DNA from 2 places in the Cellulosimicrobium sp. I38E genome. Region 2 is predicted to be linked to the other one. Evidence: riboswitches for the same ligand, from Rfam matches in the RefSeq annotation. Region 2 holds a riboswitch; the other holds the start of a gene.
What was found. Region 2 has a riboswitch for S-adenosylmethionine ahead of A0J59_RS01785 (ABC transporter substrate-binding protein). Riboswitches for the same ligand answer to the same signal wherever they lie in the genome.

Region 1: linked by a shared signal. The riboswitch ahead of A0J59_RS06275 (methylenetetrahydrofolate reductase) and the one ahead of A0J59_RS01785 (ABC transporter substrate-binding protein) in region 2 are both predicted to bind S-adenosylmethionine.

Annotation. Positions count from the first base shown of each region.
Region 1 covers NZ_LUAZ01000017.1:227,115-234,491, forward strand. The annotation lists gene A0J59_RS06260 (cation acetate symporter) at 1-561, shown strand, start outside; gene A0J59_RS06265 (hypothetical protein) at 631-894, opposite strand; gene A0J59_RS06270 (alpha/beta fold hydrolase) at 941-1,885, opposite strand; SAM riboswitch class I at 2,017-2,119, shown strand; gene A0J59_RS06275 (methylenetetrahydrofolate reductase) at 2,283-3,278, shown strand; gene metE (5-methyltetrahydropteroyltriglutamate--homocysteine S-methyltransferase) at 3,311-5,794, shown strand; gene A0J59_RS06285 (hypothetical protein) at 5,852-6,103, opposite strand; gene A0J59_RS06290 (DUF2630 family protein) at 6,158-6,406, opposite strand; gene A0J59_RS06295 (VOC family protein) at 6,498-6,896, shown strand; gene atpC (ATP synthase F1 subunit epsilon) at 6,900-7,214, opposite strand.
Region 2 covers NZ_LUAZ01000008.1:46,228-53,604, reverse strand. The annotation lists gene A0J59_RS01790 (LLM class flavin-dependent oxidoreductase) at 1-1,063, shown strand, start outside; SAM riboswitch class IV at 1,244-1,357, shown strand; gene A0J59_RS01785 (ABC transporter substrate-binding protein) at 1,461-3,089, shown strand; gene A0J59_RS01780 (ABC transporter permease) at 3,163-4,116, shown strand; gene A0J59_RS01775 (ABC transporter permease) at 4,113-5,159, shown strand; gene A0J59_RS01770 (ABC transporter ATP-binding protein) at 5,156-6,973, shown strand; gene A0J59_RS01765 (M20/M25/M40 family metallo-hydrolase) at 6,970-7,377, shown strand, end outside.

The sequences.
Region 1 (7,377 bases), on a different contig from region 2:
GCCGCGCTCGTCGTCGCCGGAGCGTTCGCCGCGTTCCTCGGCACGTCCTCGGGGCTCGTCGTGGCGCTCGCGGGCGTCGTGAGCCAGGACCTGTTCGGCGGGACCGTGCGGTCGTTCCGGTGGTCGGCGGTGGCGTGCACGCTCATCCCGCTCGCGTTCGCGCTCGTCACCATCCCGCAGGGGCTCGTGACGAGCGTCGGGACGGTGTTCGTCTTCGCCGCCTCCGCGCTGTCGCCCGTGATCCTGCTGGGCGTGTGGTGGCGCCGCCTCACCGCGCGCGGCGCGGTGGCGGGGATGGTCGTGGGGTCCGTCCTGTGCGCGACGGCGCTGCTCGCCTCGTCCGCCCTCGTCGCCGCGGGCTACGGGACGGTCTCGTCCGGCGCGACGGCGGACGGCGTCCCCGGCGTCGTGCGCGCCCTGCTCGCCCAGCCCGCGGCATGGACCATCCCGATCGCGACCGCGACGGTCGTCGTCGTGTCCCTGCTCGACCGCCACGGCCCGCCCCTGCGCACCGACCGGTTCCTCCGGCGCCTGCACGTCCCGGAGCTCCGGCGCCGTTGACGACGGTGCGCGGCCTGAGATCTGTAGCGTAGAAAGCGTGAGATCTGCAGCGCAGGAGCCCTGACCTGGTCAGATCCAGCGCGCGCCGATCTCGTCGTGGAGCTGCTGCGTCTTCTGCACGCGCAGCACGCCGTCCTCGACCGCAGTCTCCAGGCCGACCTCCCGCGCGATCGCGACGATCGCGTCGCGCTGCTCCGGGTGGTCGTCCGCGTCGCCGCCGTCCCAGAGCTCGAGCCACCGGTCGGTGGGGTCGTCGCTGCCGCAGTCGGCCCACACGCGGCAGATCCGATCGAGCTCGTCCTGCGTCATCGGGCGGGTCGGGGTCGCGTACATGGCGGGCTCCTGTGCTCGCTCGGTGTCGGTGAGAGGTCGGCTCACCCTAGTCCCGGGCCGGCGCCTCCGGCGCATCGGTTCGCGCCGACCTGGCTGCCCACCGTGCGGTGGACCCCGCCCGGTCGAGCGCGTCGTCGACGAAGGCGGCGAGGAGTGCGGCGACCTCGCTCGCGTGCGTCTCGAGCAGGAAGTGACCGGCGTCGTAGACGTGCACGGCGAGGGTCTCCATGACCTCGTGGTAGGCGACGACCTCGCGGATGTCGAAGAACGTGTCGAAGCGGCCCCAGAGGACCATGCACGGGGGCTGGTGGCGCCGGTGGTAGGCGGCGATCGCGGGGAAGCGTGCGACGTGCGACCGGTAGTCGGTGAAGAGCCGGAACTGCAGGTCGGTCATGCCCGGGCGCGACAGCCGCCCCCAGTCGAGGTGCCACGACTCGGGCGGATGAAGCTCCTGGACGCTCGGAGGCGACCCGGCGAGGTACTGGTCCCGGGTCCCTTCGAAGGTCAGCCAGTCCGGGAGCGCCGCCCGGTTCTCCGGGGTCGGGTCGGCCCAGAAACGCCGGGCCGTGTCCCAGGTGTCCCCGAGGCCCGCGTCGTGGGCGTTGCCGTTCTGCACGACCAGTCCCAGCACGTGGCCGGGGTCGCGCATCGCCAGCGAGTACCCGACGGGAGTGCCGAAGTCGGTGACGTAGAGGACGTAGCGCTCGATCCCCAGGCTCGTGACCAGCGCCTCGATCACGTCCGTCAGGCGCTCGAACGTGTACTCCTCGGGCGGGAGGGCGTCGGAGAAGCCGAAGCCGGGAAGGTCGGGGGCGACGACGTACGCGTGGTCGGCGAGCACCGGCATCACGTCCCGGAACGAGTGGGACGAGGCGGGGAAGCCGTGCAGGAGCAGCACCGCGGTCGACGAGGGCACCCCGGCCTCGCGGTAGTGGATACCTACCCCGTCGACCTCTCGGGAGCGGTGCCGCGGCTTGGACGAGTGCTTCATCGGATCCTCCTGAGCGCTCCGAGCGACAGGTCGTGACCGTCCGCCCATCATAGGAAGGAGGCCTCGACCGGGCGGGCGTCTCAGCAGGCGAGCACCCTCGACCGCATGGCGGATGCGCCGTAGGATCGTGCCAACCATCCAGAGCGGTCGAGAGTCCTGGCTCGACGACACCGCAGCAACCCGCCGACGGAAGCCTCCCGAGGACAAAGGTGCTAACGCCAGGGTCGATGGAGCGACTAATGGTCTCAGAGGCATCCTTCGCGCACCGTCCGGGCAGCACGTGCCCGACGGCGGTCGCGCACGCACGCACCCCGGTCGGAGCGACGTCGTGAGCGTCGCGGACGCCGTCGGGCAGGCCCACGGCGGGGCCGCACGCCCCACGGTCTCGTTCGAGCTCATGCCCCCGCGGCGCCCGGACGCGGCGCCGAAGTTCTGGGAGACGGCGCGGCGTCTCGTCGCGACCCACCCCGACTTCGTCTCGGTGACGTACGGCGCGGCCGGGACCGACCGCGCGACCGCGCGCCAGGTCGTCGGCCGCCTGCTCCAGGGCACGCCCGTGCTGCCGATCGCGCACCTCACGTGCGTCGGGGCGTCGCGCGAGGACGTGGAGGAGGTCATCTCCGACTTCCTCGACGAGGGCGTGCGCAGCTTCCTCGCGCTGCGCGGCGACCCGCCGCGCGACCAGCCGGACTGGCAGCCCGCGCCCGACGGCGTGCGGTCGTCGACCGAGCTCGTCGCGCTCCTGCGCGAGGTCGAGGCGTCGCGCTGCGCGTCCGACCCGGCCGCGGCGCTGCGCGGCGCGGCCCGCCCGCTGACGATCGCCGTCGCGACGTTCTGCGACGGCAACCCCGCCGCCGGCACGACGCGCGCCCAGGAGGTGCGCCGCCTGTGGCAGAAGCAGCAGGCCGGCGCGAGCTTCGCGATCACGCAGCTCTTCTACGACGCGTCGTCGTACACCGACTTCGTCGCCGAGGCCCGCGCGGCCGGCGTGACGATCCCCATCCTCGCCGGGCTGCTGCCCACGACGGAGCCTGCGCGGCTCCGTCGCGTCGAGGAGCTCACGGGCGTGCGCGCGCCTCAGCACCTGCTGGACGCGCTCGACGCCCTGCCCGACCCGGAGGCGCAGCACGCCTACGGGATCGCGTACACCGTGGACCTCGCGCAGCGCGTCCTCGACGCGGGCACGCCCGGTCTGCACGTGTACACGTTCAACAAGCACCGCGCCGCTCTTGACCTGCTCGAGGGTGTCCACCTCGGCGGCGGGTCGGCCGGGACGGGAGGCAGCACCAGCGCTGCCGCCGCCCCGCTCGTCCCGGACCTGGCCAGCGGGCCGTGGGTCACCGGCACCTCCCTGCCCACGACGAGCGCCGCCACGCACGGCACGCCCGTCTGACCGGTCCTCCGGACCAGCAAGAGGTTTCGATCATGGCCACTTCCGTACCCTCCCCTACCCAGAACCCGGTCAGCTTCCCCGCCGGCACCGTGCTCGGCTACCCGCGCATCGGGCGCCGCCGCGAGCTCAAGAAGGCCGTCGAGGCGTTTTGGGCCGGCAAGACGTCGGTCGACGAGCTCGAGGCCACGGCCCGCGAGCTGCGCCTCGCGACCGTCCGCCGGCTCGTCGACCTCGGCCTCGGCGCCGACGACGCGTCCGTCCCCGGCTCGTTCTCCTACTACGACCAGGTGCTCGACGTCGCGGCCTCCCTCGGGGCGGTCCCGTCGCGGTTCGCGTCGCTCACCGACGACGCCGGCCGCCTCGACCTCGCGGGCTACTTCACCGTGGCGCGCGGCCAGGGCGACGACGCGCCGCTCGAGATGACCAAGTGGTTCGACACGAACTACCACTACCTCGTGCCCGAGATCGGCCCGGACACCCCGATCCGGTTCGTCGACGACCGCGTCGTGCGCGAGTTCGTCGAGGCCAAGGAGGCGGGCGTCGTGACGCGGCCCGTCGTCGTCGGGCCCGTGACGTTCCTCGCGCTGTCCAAGGCCGCCGACGACGCGCCCGCCGGGTACTCGCCGCTCGACCGCCTGGACGACGTCGTCGCCGCCTACGCCGACCTGCTGCGTGCGCTCGCCGCCGCGGGGGCACCCTGGGTCCAGCTCGACGAGCCGATCCTCGTCACCGACTCGGTCGACGTGCCGTTCACGGAGCTCGCGGCAGCGGTGGAGTCGGCCTACCGCACCCTCGCGACCGACCTCCGCCCCGTGCCGAACCCGGGGTCGCTCCCCACGGAGACCTCCGGGTCGGGAGCGATCCCGGGTTCGACGCAGGACGCGCGGCCCGCGATCCTCGTCGCGACGCCGTTCGGCGGGTTGGAGACGCCGGTCGACGCCGACGGCGGGACCCACGACTTCCTGGCGACGCTCGCGGGCACGGACGTCGAAGCGATCGCGATCGACGCCGTCCGGGCAGACCTTCCGGGCTCGCTCTACGACGACCTCGTGTCGAAGACGCTCGTCGTCGGGGCGATCGACGGGCACAACATCTGGCGTGCCGACCTGTCCACGAAGCTCGACGTGCTCGATGCCGCACGCGACCTCGGTGCAGGCGCGGTCGCCGTCGGCACGTCGACGTCGCTGCTGCACGTGCCGCACGACGTGGAGGACGAGACGTTCGCCGAGCCCGGCACGGCGTCGGGCACGACGCTCGACCCGCGCCTGCGCGACTGGCTCGCGTTCGCGGACCAGAAGGTCGGCGAGGTCGCGACGCTCGCCCGCGCGCTGACCGAGGGTCGCGACGCCGTCGCGGAGGAGATCGAGGCGTCCCGCGCAGCGGTGGCGTCGCGCGCGGAGGCGAGCGGCGTCGTCGTGCCCGCGGTGCGCGAGCGCGCCGCCGCGCTGACGGACGCGGACTTCGCGCGCGGCGACTACGCCGAGCGCGCCGCGGCCCAGCAGGAGCGCCTGAACCTGCCGCCGCTGCCGACGACGACCATCGGGTCGTTCCCGCAGACCCCCGAGATCCGCCGCGCCCGCGCGCAGTGGACCAAGGGCGACCTCTCCGACGCCGACTACACGGTCGCGATGCGCGAGGAGATCGCGCGCGTCGTCGCGCTCCAGGAGGAGCTCGGCCTCGACGTGCTCGTGCACGGCGAGCCGGAGCGCAACGACATGGTGCAGTACTTCGCGGAGCACCTCGACGGGTTCGCCGTCACCGCGAACGGCTGGGTGCAGTCGTACGGGTCGCGCTGCGTGCGGCCGCCGATCCTGTGGGGCGACGTGACGCGCCCGGCGCCGATCACGGTCGAGTGGTCGTCGTACACGGCGTCGCTCACCGAGAAGCCGGTCAAGGGCATGCTCACCGGGCCGGTGACGATCCTCGCGTGGTCGTTCGTGCGCGACGACCAGCCGCTCGGCGACACCGCGAACCAGGTCGGCCTCGCGCTGCGCGACGAGATCGCGGACCTGGAGGCGGCCGGCATCGGGATCGTCCAGGTCGACGAGCCCGCGCTGCGCGAGCTCCTGCCGCTGCGCAAGGCCGACCAGCCGGCGTACCTCGACTGGTCGGTGGGGTCGTTCCGGCTCGCGACGTCGGGCGTGGAGGCGGCGACGCAGATCCACACGCACCTGTGCTACTCGGAGTTCGGCGAGGTCATCGGCGCGATCGACGGCCTCGACGCCGACGTGACGTCGGTCGAGGCGGCACGCTCGCGCATGGAGATCGTGCCCGAGCTGCGCGACGCCGGGTACGCGCGCGGCATCGGGCCGGGCGTCTACGACATCCACAGCCCGCGCGTCCCCTCGACGGAGGAGGTCACCGAGCTGCTGGAGCTCGCGGTGAAGTCGATCGACCCGAAGGTCGTGTGGGTCAACCCCGACTGCGGGCTGAAGACCCGCCGCTACGAGGAGACCGTGCCGTCGCTCGAGCACCTCGTCGCGGCCGCACAGGCGGTCCGGGCGACGCTCGGCTGACCCCGGACACGCCGGAGGCCGGGTTCCCGTCGGAACCCGGCCTCCGCGTCGCGTCGGTCAGCGCTCGGTCGTGCCCGTCCCCGCCATCGGGAGGGCGAACGCGAGCGTCGCGGCGAGGAGACCGCCGACGAAGAGCCACACGCCGCCGTCGACGCCGGACATGCCCGACCCCATGAGGACCAGACCCCCGACGAACAGGGCGAACGAGACGACGAACCGCGCCAGCGCGCCCGCGTGCCCGGGGATGTCGCGGCCTTCCGTCCCGGTGGGGAGGGGGCTGTCGGCCGCCTGCTCGCTGGTCGTGGTCATGGCGTTCTCCTTCTGAGGTCGGTGCGTGGGGCCGGACGTCGTCGTCGGCGACGATCAGTCCAGGTAGTTCTCCACCGTACCGGGGTCGCGCACGGTCGCCGCATCCGGGTCGCTCCCGAACTCGCGCGCGGCGTCGCGCTGGCGCAGCAGGTCCCAGCACTGGTCGAGCTCGACCTCGATCGCGTGCAGCCGCTCGTGCTCCTGCCTCCCGGTGATCTCCCCCTGCGCGAGCTGCTCGCGGAGCTCGCGCTCCTGCGCCACGAGGTCGCTGATCGTCCTGCGGATGCCGCCGTCGGTCGCCATGCGGTCCACGGTATGCCCGACGGCGCACGTGCGCCCGCGAGGTCGGGCGCCGCGCGGGCGTGGCGTCGGCGGCACGGCCTAGGCTCGCCGCATGACGACGACGATCGGCCGCACGGTCCTGCTCTGCCGTGACCTCGACGCGAGCGCCGCGTTCTGGGCGGACGGGTTCGGGTTCGGGACGCTGTTCCGCGGCGAGACCGAGGGGTTCCCGCTGCTGCACGTCGGCCCCGGCCGCGTCGACGAGCCCGGGCTGTGGCTCGTCCCGCTCCCCGACGGCGGCGCGCCCCTCGTGCGCCACGGGCTGCCGAACCTCGTGCTCTACGTCGACGACCTCGACGCGACCCTCGCGCGGCTCGCCGCCGCAGGGGTCGAGCCGTTCGTCGGCCCCGACGCCGACACCGAGTCCGGGGACCGGTTCGCACACGTCAACGATCCCGACGGGCACCGGGTCGTCGTCGTGCAGCTCGGTCCGGTGAGCGACCCCGCGTAGGGGCTACCGGGCCTGCACCCACGTCGCGTCGTCGGCGAGGATCGTCACCTCGTCGTCGTCGACCACGAGGAAGCCGCCGCCGATGCGCAGCTCCGCCGTCGGGCGGTCGGGCGTGCGCAGCCGCACGCGCCCGGCCTTCAAGGTCGCCGCGACGGGCTGGTGCCGCGCGAGGATCCCGAGCGTGCCGGACACCGACGGCACCGTGACGCTGCGCGCCGGGCCTGACCAGAACACCCCGGACGGCACCACCACCTCGACGGACACCAGGCGCTCCCCCACGGGTGCGGCGGTCTCGGACGGTGACGGCGCGACGGGCACGGAGGATCCTCCTCGACGACGGGTGGCGGAGCCTCCGAGTCTCGCGCCCGAGCGCGCTTCGGACCCGCCGTCTTTCGTCCCTTCCCCGTCGCCGGAGGTCACCGAGCACGACCACGTGCCGAGCTCGGGGTCGCTCCCCACGCAGGGCGCATCCTGGGGAGGA
Region 2 (7,377 bases):
GCCCCATCCGGTGACCGGGGAGGCGGTCGCGCCGTCCGACCGGCTGAACCGGGTCGTGGAGACGGCGGTGCTGGCGGAGGAGCTCGGGTTCGACTCGTTCGCGGTGGGGGAGCGGCACGCGGGGGAGGTGCTGTCGTCGGCACCGACGGTGATCCTCGGTGCGGTCGCGGCGCGGACGTCGCGGATCCTCCTGAGCACCGGCGTGACGGTGCTGTCGCTGCTCGACCCGATCCGCGTCGCCGAGGACCTCGCGACGGTGGACCAGCTGAGCCGGGGGCGGCTGGAGATCGTCATCGGCAAGGGCAACGAGGTGCTCCAGTACCCGCTGCTGGGGCTGGACATCGACAAGCAGTACGAGTACCTCCAGGAGAACTACGAGCTCCTGCGGCTGCTGCTGTCCGAGGAGGACGTGAGCTGGACCGGGCGGCACCGGCACGCCCTGGAGCACGCGACGACGCTGCCGCGTCCGTTCGCGGGGCCGTTCCGCATCTGGCACGGGTCGGCGACGTCGCAGTTCGCGGTCGATCTCGCGGCGCGGTACGGGGACCCGATCGTGAGCGCCAACGCCCTCCAGCCGCGCGAGAACTACCAGGTGCTCATCGACCGCTACCGCGAGCAGTACGCGGAGCACGGGCACGACCCGGCGTACGGGTTCGTGGGGTCGGGCTCGGGGGGCCTGTTCCTCGCGGACACGACGGAGGAGGCGATCGAGCAGTACCGCCCGATCTACGAGGGTCAGGTCGCGGCGGCGGCACGCCGGGGATACGGGCCGGACGCCGTCGGGAAGGCGCCGAGCTTCCGGACGGTCGAGGACGCGGTCGAGCGGGGCCCGGCGCTGGTGGGGTCGCCGGAGCGCGTGGCCGAGAAGATCCTCGACTACCACGCCTCGTACGGGCACGACCTCCAGTCCGTCTCGGTGAACCACCTGATCCCCGCCTCGCAGCAGGAGGACGTCCTGCGCCGGTTCGCGGAGGAGGTGGTCCCGGTCGTGAAGGCCGAGGTGAAGACCGACCTGTGGAGCGCGGCCGACGCGCGCCGCGCGGCGGGGTTCACCGCGGCCTGACCGGGCCGCCGGACCGGAGCAGGACAGGGCCCGTCTCGCCTCGCGAGGCGGGCCCTTCCCGCGCTCGTGGTGGCCCCGCGACGGCCCACGACGCTGCGCAGCAGGAAACATCCGTCCGCCTGGCGGGACGCCCGTCTCGAAACTTGACTCAACCGGTCGGGATTGTCTTTCCTGCTCCCAGGTGACGAGCGTCAGCACGCAGGCCCGGCTCGCTGACCAGCAACCCTTCGACGTGACGGGGTGCTCCGGGAACGACCTGACCGCGTGGCTTCCGCCGCGCGGTAAGCACGGCACCCCGGTGGGTTCCCCGCCGCGCCGGCCCTCGGCCCGGCGCGGACGACCACCGGCGCCGGACGATCGCCGGTCCTCAGCCGGCACACGAGGAGAGCAGCACGACATGATCCCCACACCTCACCGACGCCGGTCCCTGACCGTCGCCGCGGCGGCCGCCGCGACGGGCCTCCTGCTCAGCGCGTGCGCGGGCGGCGGCTCGGGCGCGTCCGACGACGACGGGTCGCCGAGCCCGTCCGGCGAGCCCGTGGCGGGCGGCGACCTGACCTTCGCGATCACGGTCGACTCGCACTGCATCGACCCGCAGCAGGTCGGCAACAACGACGCCATCGCCGCGGCCCGCCAGACCGTCGCGTCGCTCACGGCGCAGGACCCGGAGTCGGGCGAGATCCTGCCGTGGCTCGCGGAGAGCTGGGAGGTGAACGACGACGCGTCGAGCTACACGTTCCACCTGCGCGACGACGCGACCTACGCCGACGGCACGCCGATCGACGCCGAGTCGGTCAAGACGAACTTCGACGCGATCGTCGCGCTCGGCGCGACGGCGTCGCTCGGGTCGCAGTACCTCGTCGGTTACGAGGGCACGACCGTCACGGACCCGCAGACCCTCACGGTCGACTTCGCGGCGCCGAGCGCCCAGTTCCTCCAGGCCACCTCGACGTTCTCGCTCGGCCTGCTCGCGCCGTCGTCGGCCGACCTGAGCGTCGAGGACCGTTGCGCCGGCAAGTTCGTCGGCTCCGGGCCGTTCTCCGTGAAGTCCTACACGCAGGACCAGGAGATCGTGCTCGAGAAGGTCGCGGGCTACGCATGGGGCTCGGAGGCCAACGACCACCAGGGCGAGGCCTACCTCGACACCGTGACGTTCAAGGTCATCCCCGAGGCGAGCGTGCGCAGCGGCAGCCTGGTCTCCGGCCAGATCGACGCCACGGCCGCGATCTCGACCGTCGACCTCCCGCAGTTCGACGGGAACGGGTTCTGGCTCGAGTACCGCGCGAACCCGGGCGTCGTGTTCAACCTCTTCCCCAACGAGTCGAGCCCGCTCGCGGGCGACGAGGCCGTGCGGACGGCGATCCTCAAGGGCATCGACCGCGAGCAGATCGCGGACACCGTGCTCAGCGAGCAGGACGAGCCGGCCACGAGCGTCCTGTCGCACTCGACGCCGCTCTACGAGAGCGTCGCGGACGAGCTCGCCTACGACCCCGAGGGCGCGAAGAAGATCCTCGACGACGCGGGCTGGGTCGAGGGCGCCGACGGCGTCCGGGAGAAGGACGGCCAGAAGCTCTCGACGACCGTGACGTTCTGGCAGGTACCGGAGCCGCTCGAGCTGGTCCAGCAGCAGCTCGCGCAGATCGGCGTCGACCTCCAGCTCCAGCACGTGACCGTCGCGGAGTCGCAGGCCATCAAGGAGAGCGGCGACTTCGACTTCGACTACTACAACCTCACGCGCTCCGACCCGGACGTGCTGCGGACGATCTTCTCTGCCAACGCGCGCAACATCAACCAGCGTGACGCGGAGGAGGTCGACGACCTCCTCGACGCGTCGGCCGCGGCGACCGACCCGGCCGAGCGCCAGGAGCTCGTCACGGAGGCGTCGCGCCTCCTCGTCCAGAAGGGGCACGCGATCCCGGTCTACGAGCTGTCGACGACCATCGCGGCGGCCGACACGGTCCACGGCCTGACGTTCGAGGCGTCGTCGCGCCTCGACTTCTACGACGCCTGGGTCACCCAGGGCTGACCCGACGGGTCCGCCTGCCCGACGTCGCGGCGTCGGGCAGGCGGACCGTCCCCCACGGAAGGAGGACCGACCCATGGGCCGGTACGTCCTGCGTCGCGCCGGGCAGGGGCTGTTCGTGCTCTGGGCGGCGTTCACGATCTCGTTCTTCGTCCTCTACCTGCTGCCCAGCGACCCGGCCGCGCTCATGGCGAGCGGCGGCGGCGAGGCGGACCAGGTGGACCCCGCGCTGCTCGACGCGCTCCGCGCGCAGTACGGCCTCGACCGACCCGTGCTGGTGCAGTACGCCGACGCGCTGTGGCACGCGCTGCGCCTCGACTTCGGCACGTCGTACTCGTCGGGCGCCCCCGCGACCCAGCTCGTGCTCCAGGCGCTCCCCGAGACGCTCCGGCTCACGGCCGCGGCTCTCGTCCTCGCCGTCGTCGCAGGCGCAGGCATCGCCATCGCGAGCACGTTCCCGCGCGCGGCCTGGTTGCGCCACGCGCTCGCGTCGCTGCCGCCGCTCGGCGTCGCGCTGCCGCCGTTCTGCCTGGGCCTGCTGCTCCTCCAGTGGTTCTCCTTCCAGCTCCCGGTGTTCCCCGCGATCGGCAACGAGGGCGCGATCAGCCTCGTGCTGCCGGCGATCACGCTCGCCGTGCCGGCGAGCGCCGCGCTCGCGCAGGTGCTCGCGCAGAGCCTGCGCGGGACGCTCGCCGAGCCGTACGTCGAGACGGCGCGCGCGAAGGGCGCGAGCCGGGCGCGCGTGCACTTCGGCCACGCGCTGCGCAACGCCGCGATCCCCGCGCTGACCGTGCTCGGGGTCCTCGTCGGCGGGCTGCTCGGCGGCACGGTCGTCACGGAGACGGTGTTCTCGCGCGCGGGCCTCGGGCGACTGACGGTCACGTCGGTGGACGCGCAGGACATCCCCGTGGTGCAGGCGGTGGTCGTCCTCTCGGCGCTCGTGTTCGTGGTCGTCACGCTCCTGGTCGACCTGCTCTACCCCCTGCTCGACCCCCGGATCGACGCACGACAGAAGGCGGTGGCCGCATGAGCACGAGGCCGGGAGTGCGCATCGTGCTCCGGGACGAGGTCCGGGTCGCGGACCGTGCCGCGGTGGCCGACGCGCCGCCGTCGGGCCCGCTCGTCCCCGACTCCCCGCCCGCCGACGCGCCCGAGGTGCGCACGCCCGAGGAGATCGAGGTCGCGGACCGCGAGGACGCGCGCGCGATCATCCGGTACGGGCGGGTCCGCGGCGTCGGCACGGCGGGCCGGTGGCGCCGCGGGGTGCGGTACGCCGTGCGGCGTCCTGGTCTGGTCGTCGCCGTGCTCGTCGTCCTGCTCGTCACGGCGTGGGCGGTCGTCCCGCAGCTCTTCACGGCGTACGACCCGCTGACGGGCGTGCCCGCGGACCGGCTCCAGCCGCCGTCGGGCGCGCACCTGTTCGGCACCGACCACCTGGGGCGAGACGTGTACGCGCGCGTCGTCCACGGCGCGTCCGCGTCGCTGAGCGCGACCGTCATCGCGGTCGCCGTCGGGCTCGTCGCCGGGTCGCTGCTCGGCCTGCTCGCGGGGTTCGTGCGCGGGTGGGTGGACGACGTCGTCGGCCGGTTCGTCGACGTGCTGCTCGCGATCCCGAGCATCCTGCTCTCGCTCGCGATCATCACGGCGCTCGGGTTCGGGACGGTCAAGGTCGCGATCGCCGTCGGCATCACGAGCGTCGCGACGTTCGCGCGCGTCATGCGGGCCGAGGTCCTGCGCACCTCGACGTCGGTGTACGTCGAGGCGGCCCGCGCGTCGGGGGTGCGCTGGTACGGCGTGCTGGGGCGTCACGTGCTGCCCAACTCGACGGGACCGGTGCTCGCGCTCGTCGCGCTCGAGCTCGGCACGGCGGTGCTCGCCATCTCGGCCCTGAGCTTCCTCGGCTACGGGACGCCGCCGCCCGCACCGGAGTGGGGGTCGCTCGTCTCGGGCGGGCGCGACTACCTGGCCACCGCGTGGTGGCTCACGACCATGCCGGGCCTCGTGATCGTCGCCGTCGTGCTGTCGGCGAACCGCATCGCGCGGGCCCTGGAACGGACCGGAGGGGACGCATGACCGCCACGACGCCGACCACCCAGGAGCGTCCCGGCACGACGTCGGACGAGGTGCCCGCGCTCGAGATCCGCGGGCTCGAGGTCGCCTACCGCACGCGCGACGGCGGCTCGTACGCGGCCGTCCGCGGCGTCGACCTCACGGTCGGCGCGGGCGAGGTCGTGGCGCTCGTGGGCGAGTCCGGCTCGGGCAAGAGCACGACGGCCCACGCGGCGCTGCACCTTCTCTCGCGCGGGGGAGCGGTGACGGCCGGGACCATCCGGCTCGGCGGACGCGACGTCGGCGACCTCTCCGAGAAGGAGTGGCAGCAGGTGCGGGGCCGCGACGTCGGCCTCGTGCCGCAGGACCCGACGGTCTCGCTCAACCCCGTCACGCGCGTGGGCGACCAGGTCGCGGAGGTGCTCGTCATCCACGGGCTCGCGCGGCGCAAGGAGGCGCGCGAGCGGGCGGTCGAGCTGCTGCGCCAGGCCGGGATCGACGACCCGGAGGCCCGCGCGCGGCAGTACCCGTCGCAGCTCTCCGGGGGCATGCGCCAGCGCGTGCTCATCGCGATCGCGGTCGCCGCGCGCCCGAGGCTCGTCGTCGCGGACGAGCCGACGAGCGCGCTGGACGTGACCGTCCAGCGCCGCATCCTCGACCACCTGGACGGCCTCGTGCGCGACCTCGGCACCGCCGTCCTGCTCATCACGCACGACCTCGGGGTCGCGGCGGACCGCGCCGACCGGATCGTCGTGCTCGAGCGCGGCGTCGTCGTCGAGGAGGGCACCGCGGACCAGGTGCTGCACGACCCGCGCCACCCGTACACCCAGCAGCTCATCGCGGCGGCGCCGAGCCTCGCGAGCTCGCGCCTGGTCGCGGGCGGCACCCCGGAGACGACGCCGGGCGACGGCGTCGTCCCGCGCGCCGACGCGAGCCGCGCCGCGGTCGCGAGCCGCGCCGACGGTCAGGGGATCACGGTGCCCGACGGCGCCGGTCCGGACACCGCGAGCGCGCCCGTCCTCGCGGTGCGGGACCTGCGCAAGGAGTTCACGCTGCCGCGGGGCGCCGCGCACCGGACGCTCGTCGCCGTGGACGGCGTGAGCCTCGCGGTCGGGCGGGGCGAGACGTACGCGCTCGTGGGGGAGTCCGGCTCCGGCAAGAGCACGACGGCGCGGCTCGCCCTCCGGCTCGAGCGGCCCACCGCGGGCACGGTCGAGTTCGCGGGCGAGGACATCACGACGGCGCGCGGCGAGCGGCTGCGGTCGCTGCGCCGTGGCTTCCAGGTGGTCTACCAGTCCCCGTACGCGTCGCTCGACCCGCGGTTCACCGTCGAGCAGATCGTCACCGAGCCGCTGCGGGCGTACCGGGTCGGGTCGCCGTCCGAGCGTGCCGACCGGGCGCGTGCGCTCGTCGAGGACGTCGCGCTCCCGCCCGACGTGCTCCGGCGGGGACCGCGCGAGCTCTCGGGCGGCCAGCGCCAGCGTGTCGCCATCGCGAGGGCGCTCGCCCTGAACCCGGCGCTCGTCGTGCTCGACGAGCCCGTCTCGGCGCTCGACGTGTCCGTGCAGGCCCAGATCCTCGAGCTGCTCGTGCGGCTGCAGGCCGAGCACGGGCTCGCATACCTGTTCATCTCGCACGACCTCGCGGTCGTGCGCCAGGTGTCCGACCACGTCGGCGTCATGCACCGCGGGCGCGTCGTCGAGCAGGGGGCGGCCGAGCAGATCCTGCTCGACCCGCAGGAGGAGTACACGCGCGAGCTCGTGGCGGCCATCCCCGGCCGACGCGCGCTCCAGGACGCGTCCCGGGCGTCGTCCACGACCGCAGGGAGCGCACGATGACCGTCGCCGCCGCGCGAGCCGCAGAGCTCCGCACCCGACCGAGCGCAGCGCCGCGCGTCCTCGCCGACCCCGCCCCCGCGCCGTCGCGCACCGGGCTCGCCGGCCGCACCACCGAGCTGCTCCAGGCGATGATCCGCAACGCGTGCGTCAACGACGGCACCGTCGGCTCGGGGCACGAGGCGCGCAACGCGCGCGCCGTCGCCGACGCGCTCGACGGCCTCGACCTCGAGGTCGAGTGGGTCGAGCCGCGCCCCGGCCGCACGTCGCTCGTCGCGCGCCTGCGCGGCACCGACCCGGAGGCGCCGTCGCTCGCGCTCGTCGGGCACACCGACGTCGTCCCCGTCGAGCCGGAGGGGTGGACGCGCGACCCGTTCGGCGGCGAGCTGGTCGACGGCTGGGTCTGG